DNA from 2 places in the Vibrio sp. KUL78 genome. Region 2 is predicted to be linked to the other one. Evidence: riboswitches for the same ligand, from Rfam matches in the RefSeq annotation. Region 2 holds a riboswitch; the other holds the start of a gene.
What was found. A riboswitch is a leader RNA that binds a small molecule or an ion and turns the genes downstream of it on or off. The one in region 2 is predicted to bind thiamine pyrophosphate.

Region 1: it holds a riboswitch for thiamine pyrophosphate, as region 2 does, so the genes downstream of both, thiD (bifunctional hydroxymethylpyrimidine kinase/phosphomethylpyrimidine kinase) here and thiC (phosphomethylpyrimidine synthase ThiC) in region 2, are expected to answer to the same signal.

What each region holds. Positions count from the first base shown of each region.
Region 1 covers NZ_AP045837.1:686,880-692,393, reverse strand. Annotated here, with positions in the region: gene AC6I8Y_RS03400 (glycosyl hydrolase family 18 protein) at 1-1,725, opposite strand, end outside; TPP riboswitch at 2,134-2,235, shown strand; gene thiD (bifunctional hydroxymethylpyrimidine kinase/phosphomethylpyrimidine kinase) at 2,302-3,129, shown strand; gene AC6I8Y_RS03390 (ABC transporter ATP-binding protein) at 3,135-3,896, shown strand; partial or broken gene AC6I8Y_RS03385 (ABC transporter permease) at 4,028-4,711, shown strand; gene AC6I8Y_RS03380 (ABC transporter substrate-binding protein) at 4,729-5,514, shown strand, end outside.
Region 2 covers NZ_AP045837.1:3,502,748-3,508,261, reverse strand. Annotated here, with positions in the region: rRNA gene AC6I8Y_RS16310 (23S ribosomal RNA) at 1-1,450, shown strand, start outside; rRNA gene rrf (5S ribosomal RNA) at 1,578-1,693, shown strand; tRNA gene AC6I8Y_RS16300 (tRNA-Asp) at 1,750-1,826, shown strand; gene crcB (fluoride efflux transporter CrcB) at 2,197-2,580, shown strand; TPP riboswitch at 2,638-2,737, shown strand; partial or broken gene thiC (phosphomethylpyrimidine synthase ThiC) at 2,851-4,774, shown strand; gene AC6I8Y_RS16285 (thiamine phosphate synthase) at 4,806-5,514, shown strand, end outside.

The DNA.
Region 1 (5,514 bases), 750 kb from region 2:
ATCAGCGTCAATCTCCCATGAGAACAGTCCCGCAAAGCCTTGTGCTCGAACATACTGACCTTTCGCGATGACAGAGCGAGCATCATCAAACGTCACGAGCTCACCGGTTGAACGATTCCACACGTACGGAGCTTCTGCCAGCTCATCATAGCCATACTCAAATCCATTGATGCCAGTATTGTTTGGACCAATCATAAATGACTTCAAGCCTTTATAATCAATCACACCGTCTTCCCATACACCTTGCGCTGTTGAGCCTTTAAGCTTGCCTGTTGCCACGCCAGTCATAGGGTCAGTGGGATCGGACAGTGTATTTGGCATCACCCCTTCCCAACCACGACCGTACATTGCAGCGCCAACCACTAATTTGTTCGCAGGAACACCTTTCGCGAGAAGAAGCTGAATACCGTTATCTGTGGTGTATGCAGGCCCTTTATACGGCACACCCTCCGCGTCCACACCCGTTCCATCACATTGACCAGGGCTCATGAAGTTACCGCAATAGAGCGCAGCTTGATGGCCGGGTACGTTGTTCCAACCACCATAGAAGTCGTAGGTCATCGCGAAGATGTAATCCATATGAGGCACAGCATCGGCATAGTTCACATCTTCAATCTTGTCATAACCGACACCAACCGCGGATGTCAGTTCATAGGTACGGCCAGTCTCGACGGTTAGCTCATCTAGCATGATTCGAAGTTCTTGCATTAATGCTGCATAAGCATCACCGTCTTTCAAAGGATCGCCAAGGTCGGGAGCAGCCCCTTGCCCACCTGGGTATTCCCAATCAATATCCACACCATCGTAGAACTTCCACGTCTGTAGGAAGCGTTTAACGGACGCAACAAATACGTCTCGATTTGCTTTATCAGTAAAGCTGTAGAAGGGATCTGAAAGGGTCCAGCCACCGATTGAAGGAAGGATTTTGAGATCGGGATTGCGCTGTTTGAGTGCCATGAGCATTGCGTAATTACCTTTGATAGGTGAACTGTACTCATGCCCCGCTTGTGGGAAACTCTTTTGATAGGCCGCCCACGGATCGTGGATAACCACTTCATAGTCGGGCATTCCCTGACACGCTGTTTGAAGCGCATTGAAGCTGTTACCACCAACCGATTTAACTGACTCGTTTGGACCACAAATAGGAATAAAACCATAGATAATATGGGTTAGGTTATCGACGGGAATATTGTCCACGGTAAAGTCGCGACCGTAGATCCCCCACTCGACAAAATACGTCCCGACGACGGTATTTGGATCTGTATTGAAGGTCTTATTGTTAGGGTCAACGTTCATGGTGAGCGGCGCAAGGTGTGCACCATCAGTATCGGCAACAACCAGTTCAGCTGGCGCGCTGCGGCTACAGCCTGTAGCGTCACACGCTTCCACTTCAACCTGATAGCGGCCTCCTTTTGCATACGTAAAGTTAGCTAAGGTTTGACTGCCTGAGATAGGGCCGGTTGCAACCTTGGCACCATCAAAATAGATGTTGTAGGTGTCACCAGTTGTGCCACTCCATTGATTAAATTGAATACCGATATCAGCGGCATCTTTATACTGCACCATCTGGTTGTAACCAGAGGTCGTTTCCATTGCGAGCTGAATCTTTGAAAATTGTAGATTGTTTGAGCCGTAGACATCGATAGACGGCGCAGCAGGAGCAGCCGTGACGCTTTGACTCACTGCCAATGCGACCCCTGATAAGCCTAATAATAGTTTTTTCATTGCCATTCTCTTTCCTTGAAAGACGAAAAATTTCCTGCTCACAACTGTTTACAAGCTAAAACGAATCAAAAGTTCAATAACTTAAGATGTATTAAAAAGTTGTGAACATCGGTATTTATTAATAGGCAGATGTGTTTATTTTTTGTGCAAAAATAAAACTCACTTCGAGTCACCACTCAAAATTAGGTCCTTTGTCTCAGGCATTTTCATTAACTCTCCAACCCTGTGCCCAGAATTTTTCACTCATTTAAAAGATCACAAAAGTCATAAATGCCAAACCCATCCATCAAGCAGATAGCTACACCACCCACACATAAGGGGGATAAATAACAATACATAAACCACATAAATAGCCGAAGCTGATCCGTTATTACTGGAAAAGTGACCACGCTTGTATGACAATGAGCCTCACATTAGTCGGGGGGCATTTATGCTGAGATCACCATTGTGGTGAGACCCGTTGAACCTGATTCAGTTAGCACTGGCGTAGGGAACTGATAGACAATGCAAAAAGACTCACTACCCGAGGCGTCTTTGGCAGGGCTATGGCTGTTCCTTCGCAGAAAAGGAGCATTTATGGTCACAGCATCGCAACACACCCCAATCGTATTAACCATTGCCGGCTCAGATTCTGGCGGTGGTGCTGGTATTCAAGCGGATATTAAAGCGATTTCAGCCACAGGTTCTTACGCCTGCTCAGTCATTACAGCGCTTACCGCTCAAAACACTCAAGGTGTAACAGGCATACTTGGCATTGACCCAGACTTCGTCAAAGCACAGCTTGATGCGGTCTTTAGCGACTTGAACGTTGTCGCTGTCAAAATCGGCATGCTGGCAGATGCCAATATCATTGGCGCTGTCGCCGAAAAACTGCGAGAGTACCAACCGCAATACATCGTTCTCGATCCGGTCATGGTTGCCACCAGCGGAGACCTTCTTCTTGAAAGTAGTGCTATTGATGCACTCAAAACACAGTTGCTACCATTAGCGACCGTGATTACTCCGAACCTGCCAGAGGGCGCAGCACTATTAGGTTGTGATGTCCCACAATCTCAACAGGATATGGAAGCACTGATCGACGCACTGCGTGCTTTGGACACCCCTGCTATTTTGCTAAAAGGTGGGCACTTAGAGTCAGAGCAAAACAGTAATGATCTGTTGATCACTAATAGCGATGTTCAGTTCTTTAATACCACTCGGATCGCGACAAATAATACCCATGGCACGGGCTGCACCTTAAGCTCAGCGATCGCGTCCTTCCTAGCAAAGGGGAACGAACTCGATGACGCAGTAAAACTGGGTAAAGACTATATTACCCAAGCGATAGCGCATGCTGATGAGCTTAAGATCGGTAAAGGTCACGGCCCCGTCCACCACTTCTACGCCCTTAATAAAGACACCTAAGACCAATGACGCCAATTCGTATTCAAGGAGCGACCCTTAGGTATTTGGGCGATAGCAGCGCAATATTCTCAGGGTTAGAAGTGAGATTTGAACCGGCTACATGGACGGCCATTCTTGGTCCAAGTGGCTGTGGAAAATCGACGTTGCTACGCTACATAGCCGGGTTGCTCACTGATAAGGTCGAGTTTTCAGCAACAGAGTTTTCCCCACCACTTGACGTGCTAGCCGATCAGGTGGCCTACATGGCGCAGCAAGATCTGCTGATGCCATGGCTATCCGTGCTCGATAATGTGTGCCTAGCCTCTCGCTTAAATGGCAAGAAAGTGGACGCGCGGACTCTTCAAAAAGCACTGTCACTGCTGGAGAAAGTGGGGCTAGCGGATAAAGCCGCTTCAAACCCCAATGATCTATCTGGTGGTCAAAGGCAACGTGTCGCATTAGCTCGCACCTTAATGCAAGATAAGTCCGTCGTGTTGATGGATGAGCCTTTTTCAGCGCTCGATGCCGTCACGCGCTACAAGCTGCAAGCGCTCGCAGCTAACCTGCTCAAAGGCAAAACTGTGCTGCTGATTACTCACGATCCGCAAGAGGCACTTCGTTTGGGTGAGCAGATCCTAGTCATGAATGGTAAGCCCGCGCGACTGCACAGCATTACTCCACCAAAGCAAGGAATACCTCGTGATATAGACGGCGAGTTCGCGGCTATTCAACAATCCATACTCGAGCACTTAGCTGGGAGTCACACAGAAAAAACTCGATGTCGCTGAACGGCAAGGAGGCTCCCATGACGCTACTCGCTGAGGTTGCGAATCGAAGCCAAAAACAAGCGTCAAAGCAAGGTTTAAGCGCCATGATGCGCGTGATCATTAGCTTGGTGATTATCTTGGCTATCTGGAAGAGCATTGTGGTTATTTTTGATATGCCAAGCTTTATCCTTCCCGCGCCAGAGGCGGTATTTATAAAGCTTTTCGAACGCCATGATGTGTTGCTCAAGCATACCTGGGTGACTAGCCAAGAGATATTACTGGGTCTGTTACTTGGACTGTCTATGGGGCTTTTCTTTGCTCTACAAATGCTGCTGTTTCAACCAGTAAAACGCTGGCTACTGCCGATTCTTATTACTAGCCAAGCGATCCCTGTATTCGCACTGGCACCCATTCTGATGCTTTGGTTAGGGTATGGTATTGCCTCCAAAGTTGTCATGGCTGCACTGATTATCTTTTTTCCGGTAACCACCTGCTGTTATGACGGATTGCGAAATACGCCGACGGGCTATTTAGATCTCTCACAAACAATGGGCGCAAATCGTTGGCGTCAGCTTTGGCATATCCGCTTGCCTGCATCCTTGCCTGTACTAGCATCGGGCATTCGTGTTGCTGTGGTTGTCGCACCGATTGGCGCCGTTGCCGGCGAATGGGTGGGGTCAAGTGAAGGGCTTGGCTACCTCATGCTGCAAACCAATGCTCGAATGCTCATCGATGAGATGTTTGCGGCCCTGTTTATTTTGGCGGCTGTATCTGTCTCTCTCTACTTCATTACAGATTGGGCGCTAAGACGCCTTATCCCATGGGAAAATAACTAAATTCAAAAGGAAAAAGTATGAAATCCACTTCAACTAAAGTCATTGCAGCGCTGCTCACTGCTATGACGACATTCGCCGCAAGCGCTGCCGATAAGTCGATAACGCTGATGCTTGACTGGTTCGTGAACCCTAATCACGGCCCTATCGTCATTGCTCACGAGCGTGGCTACTTTGAAGAGCAAGGGCTAGAAGTCAACATCCAAGAGCCTGCCGATCCAAGTACACCAGCTAAGCTGGTTGCAGCAGGCAAGGTGGACATGGCGGTTTCGTATCAAACCAGCCTAACCATTGATGTTGCGGCAGGTTTGCCTCTTATTCGCAGTGCAACGCTCATTGCTACCCCTCTGAACACCATGATGGTATTGGATAATGGCAAGATCAATTCTCTTGCGGACCTCCAAGGCAAAAAGATCGGTATCGCCATCGCGGGTAATGAAGAAGCGACCATAGGCACTATGCTGCAAACCGAAGGCGTCGCGTACAAAGATGTGCAGATCATCAACGTTGGCTGGGCACTGTCATCATCATTAGCGTCAGGTAAGGTTGATGCCATTTGGGGCGGTCTGCGTAACTTCGAAACAAACCAACTAGAGCTCGAGGGCTTCAAACCAAAGGCCTTCTTCCCTGAAGAGCATGGCGTTCCGACCTATGAAGAACTGGTTTTTGTTGCTAATGCAAAGACTCATGACAAAGAGGCCATCGCTAAATTCAACCGTGCTATCGAGAAAGCGACAACCTACATCGTCAATCACCCTCAAGAATCTTGGACCCAGTTTGTTGCTTACGCGCCAGACACGCTAAAC
Region 2 (5,514 bases):
TTGTCCAGGTTCAAGTGCGTAGGCTTGAGAGTTAGGTAAATCCGGCTCTCTTTAAGGCTGAGACACGACGTCGAGCTACTACGGTAGTGAAGTCATTGATGCCATGCTTCCAGGAAAAGCCTCTAAGCTTCAGATTGTAAGGAATCGTACCCCAAACCGACACAGGTGGTCGGGTAGAGAATACCAAGGCGCTTGAGAGAACTCGGGTGAAGGAACTAGGCAAAATGGTACCGTAACTTCGGGAGAAGGTACGCTCCTCGCGGTGAAGTCCCTTGCGGATGGAGCTATGGGGAGTCGCAGATACCAGGTGGCTGCAACTGTTTATTAAAAACACAGCACTGTGCAAAATCGTAAGATGACGTATACGGTGTGACGCCTGCCCGGTGCCGGAAGGTTAATTGATGGGGTTAGACTTCGGTCGAAGCTCTTGATCGAAGCCCCGGTAAACGGCGGCCGTAACTATAACGGTCCTAAGGTAGCGAAATTCCTTGTCGGGTAAGTTCCGACCTGCACGAATGGCGTAATGATGGCCACGCTGTCTCCACCCGAGACTCAGTGAAATTGAAATCGCTGTGAAGATGCAGTGTACCCGCGGCTAGACGGAAAGACCCCGTGAACCTTTACTACAGCTTGGCACTGAACATTGACCCTACATGTGTAGGATAGGTGGGAGGCTTTGAAACTAGTACGCCAGTATTAGTGGAGCCGTCCTTGAAATACCACCCTTGTAGTGTTGATGTTCTAACGTTGGCCCCTTATCGGGGCTGCGGACAGTGCCTGGTGGGTAGTTTGACTGGGGCGGTCTCCTCCCAAAGAGTAACGGAGGAGCACGAAGGTGGGCTAATCACGGTTGGACATCGTGAGGTTAGTGCAATGGCATAAGCCCGCTTGACTGCGAGAATGACAATTCGAGCAGGTGCGAAAGCAGGTCATAGTGATCCGGTGGTTCTGAATGGAAGGGCCATCGCTCAACGGATAAAAGGTACTCCGGGGATAACAGGCTGATACCGCCCAAGAGTTCATATCGACGGCGGTGTTTGGCACCTCGATGTCGGCTCATCACATCCTGGGGCTGAAGTCGGTCCCAAGGGTATGGCTGTTCGCCATTTAAAGTGGTACGCGAGCTGGGTTTAGAACGTCGTGAGACAGTTCGGTCCCTATCTGCCGTGGGCGTTGGAAGATTGAAGGGGGCTGCTCCTAGTACGAGAGGACCGGAGTGGACGAACCTCTGGTGTTCGGGTTGTGTCGCCAGACGCATTGCCCGGTAGCTAAGTTCGGAATCGATAACCGCTGAAAGCATCTAAGCGGGAAGCGAGCCCTGAGATGAGTCTTCCCTGGCACTTTAAGTGTCCTAAAGGGTTGTTCGAGACTAGAACGTTGATAGGCAGGGTGTGTAAGCGTTGTGAGGCGTTGAGCTAACCTGTACTAATTGCCCGTGAGGCTTAACCATACAACACCCAAAGGGTTTTGATGGACTCAAAGCAAGAACAAATTGAATGTGTATGAGAACGCATTAACAGCTTTCCAGATTTATTGTTTTCAGATTTTCAGAAAATCTGAAGGCAAAACAGAATTTGCTTGGCGACCATAGCGTTGTGGACCCACCTGACTCCATGCCGAACTCAGAAGTGAAACGCAATAGCGCCGATGGTAGTGTGGGGCTTCCCCATGTGAGAGTAGGACATCGCCAGGCTTTGAACAATATCTGTTTAAAGCACGATTTAGATAAGACTTTAAATAGACCACTGCGGAGTGGTAGTTCAGTTGGTTAGAATACCGGCCTGTCACGCCGGGGGTCGCGGGTTCGAGTCCCGTCCACTCCGCCACTTATTAGAAAACCCGATGCGAAAGCGTCGGGTTTTTTATTATCTATAGTTTGGTAGCTTCCCTTTCACGGAAGTCGAGTCCCGGTTGGATGCAACCCTAGACTGGGCGTCTCCGCCACTTATCAAGAAGCCTCGTTTAAAGACGAGTTTTTTTTGCATTTGTAATTCTTTAATTATCTCGTACTGTATTCATCTGTAGCAATCAAACCACACTCAGTGCAAACGTTACTCCTGTAACTTTTGAATTTTTGGTAGGGTTCAGCCCACTACATCATCAAAATTTATCCTTAGTTTCCTAGATCTTCACTCGAATTTATAGAGTGTTCGTATATTATTACTCCCATCAGTAAGTTTTTTAAAAAGAGTGGTTATGGGACAGCTTTCAATTTTAGGCTTTATAGCAATCGGTGGGGCATTTGGCGCTTGCAGTCGCTATTTGATTTCTGAGCTTTGTGTGATGATCCTAGGGCGTGGTTTCCCTTATGGTACGTTAACCGTGAATGTTGTCGGTTCGTTTATCATGGGGCTGTTGATAGCGGCTTTTGAGGCAGAGGTGTTTGCTCCAGAGCCATGGCGTCAGATCATTGGTCTAGGCTTTTTAGGCGCATTGACGACATTCTCTACCTTTTCGATGGACAATGTATTACTAATGCAGCAAGGCGCATTTTTGAAGATGGGACTAAACGTGCTCCTTAACGTTGTGTTAAGTATCTCAGCCTGTTGGATAGGTTTTCAAATTTTAACCAAAAGTTAGTCAAAAACCACTCAACGGTTATTGAATGTTCGGAATCTTTTCTTCTATAATCGTTGCCAATACTTGTCGGAGTGCCCTCTGGGCTGAGACCGTTAATTCGGGATCCGTTGAACCTGATCTGGTTAATACCAGCGAAGGGAACAAGAGAATAAAAGTAACTTCACCTCTTTTATTATCAAATAGCTCGCGCTATTGCAGTTGATACCTCTTGTCTTCACACATCCGTCAAGCATTTATCTTCTATAACTATAAGATATATAAGGAAATGCTATGTCGACACGTAAGCAAAATAGACTGGACGCAAAGAACTTCATCGATACGTTATCGGTGACGCCCTATCCAAACTCAGAGAAAACCTATATTCAAGGTAGCCGCAGCGATCTGCAGGTACCGATGCGTAAGATCTCTCTTTCCGATAGTCTAATTGGTGGCAATCAAGATAACCCTGTATACGAGCCTAACGAGCCTATACACGTGTATGACACCTCTGGCCTATACACAGACCCTCAACATGACATCGACCTCTACAATGGGCTCCCAAAGCTCAGGGAGCAATGGATAGAAGAACGCCTAGATACGGAAGTACTAGACGGTGTGACTTCTGAGTTCGCCAAGGAGCGTTTAGCTGATGAAACCTTGGACGAGCTTCGTTACGGTCAATTACCTCGCATTAGACGTGGTGCCGATGGAGCATGCGTTACTCAACTTCATTACGCTCGCAAGGGCATTATTACTCCAGAAATGGAGTACATCGCCATTCGTGAGAATATGGGGCGCCAAAAACTTAAAGACGAAATGCTCACTCAGCAGCATCCCGGACAACACTTCGGCGCGAACCTACCAAAAGAAATTACACCTGAGTTTGTGCGTAAAGAGGTTGCTGAAGGACGTGCCATTATTCCGTCAAACATCAATCACCCTGAGTCTGAGCCAATGATCATTGGTCGAAACTTTTTAGTAAAGGTTAACGCCAATATTGGTAACTCATCGGTCACTTCATCGATTGAAGAAGAAGTCGAAAAATTGGTTTGGGGTACGCGATGGGGTGCCGATACTGTAATGGATTTGTCTACCGGGCGGAATATTCATGAGACTCGAGAGTGGATCCTTCGAAACAGCCCAGTACCGATCGGTACCGTTCCCATGTATCAAGCCTTAGAAAAGGTAAATGGCGTTGCTGAGAACCTTACATGGGAAGTGATGCGAGATACACTGATCGAGCAAGCAGAGCAGGGGGTTGATTACTTTACGATCCACGCAGGTTTGCTCCTACATCATATTCCATTAACCGCAAAGCGTGTGACAGGCATTGTAAGCCGAGGTGGTTCTATTATCGCTAAGTGGTGTCTTGCGCATCATGAAGAGAGCTTTCTCTACACCAACTTCAAAGAGATTTGTGAGATTTGTGCACGCTATGACGTTGCGTTATCTCTAGGTGATGGGCTGCGTCCTGGCTCGATAGCTGATGCTAACGATGAAGCTCAGTTTGCAGAGCTGAGAACGCTTGGCAAACTGACCAAGATTGCGTGGGAACATAATGTACAGGTAATCATTGAAGGCCCAGGTCATGTGCCAATGCATATGATCAAAGAGAACATGGATGAGCAACTTGAGCATTGCCACGAAGCGCCATTTTATACGCTCGGTCCACTGACCACCGATATTGCCCCTGGCTATGACCATATTACCTCAGGTATCGGTGCTGCAATGATTGGTTGGTATGGCTGCGCTATGTTGTGTTATGTGACACCCAAAAGAGCATCTTGGCCTGCCCAATAAAGAAGATGTGAAGACAGGTCTTATTACTTACAAACTTGCCGCACACGCTGCTGATCTGGCAAAGGGTCATCCGGGCGCTCAGATCCGTGATAATGCACTGTCAAAGGCAAGATTTGAGTTCCGCTGGGAAGATCAATTCAACCTCGCTCTCGACCCCGATACTGCACGCCAATTCCATGACGAAACCTTGCCTCAAGAATCTGGGAAAGTTGCCCACTTCTGTTCCATGTGTGGTCCTAAATTCTGCTCAATGAAAATCTCTCAAGAGGTTCGTGAGTATGCAAAAGACTATCAATCTAATGAAAATATTGAGGTCAGATTGATCGATGATCCCCTTGAAGGAATGCGTCAAAAATCTCAGGAGTTTAGGGCGACGGGTGCTGAACTTTACCACCCAGCTGTCACCGAAGAATAACTCTACCAACTAGAAGAATAAGGAGCTTCCGTTGAAACTTTTATTGCCCCCTATTTATGCGCCTGTACATTCTCATATTGAGGATGTACTTCAGCTTGCAAGTAAGGTTGGCTTTGGTGTCGAGTCCATCGAACTTTCTATCTCAGACCAATGTGAGGTAGTGACGATTGTTGATGGAAATGAAGTCAGTACGATTTCTAGCGACAGTAATAGTAAAGAACACTTTGTTAACAGTGACTATCGAGTTCGCTATTCACACCACTTAGATGAAACACAATTGTCGAGCAACCTTGCATCACTTAAGTTTGGCGACGTCTATATCGATGTCACTAGCGGTGATGAGTATGCCGATGTTTGGTCGTGTAGAGAGGACACCATAAAGGCTTCAACGGACGGCAATAGCGTCGTAGATAGAGAAGTTCATTTTGCTTGGTTTGTTGTCTGCTTAGTTCTGGATTTTCCTCTTGAGGACACGGTGATGCTCGCAAGAGCAGGGAGTGTTTCACGTGAAACATGGCCAGCTGAGCTCGAGCAGTTTTCAGTACCCGTTATTGAAAACCATCACTTTGGCATTCGTGTTGGCTGGGCCGTTGATGCGTCCAACCAAGCTTTCCCTACAGTGAGTAAGCAAAAGCTAGGTCTCTATCCAGTAGTTGATAGCATTGAATGGATAGAGCGTCTGTTAGCGCTAGGCATTAAAACGATTCAGCTTCGAATCAAGCAACCTGATACACCTAACC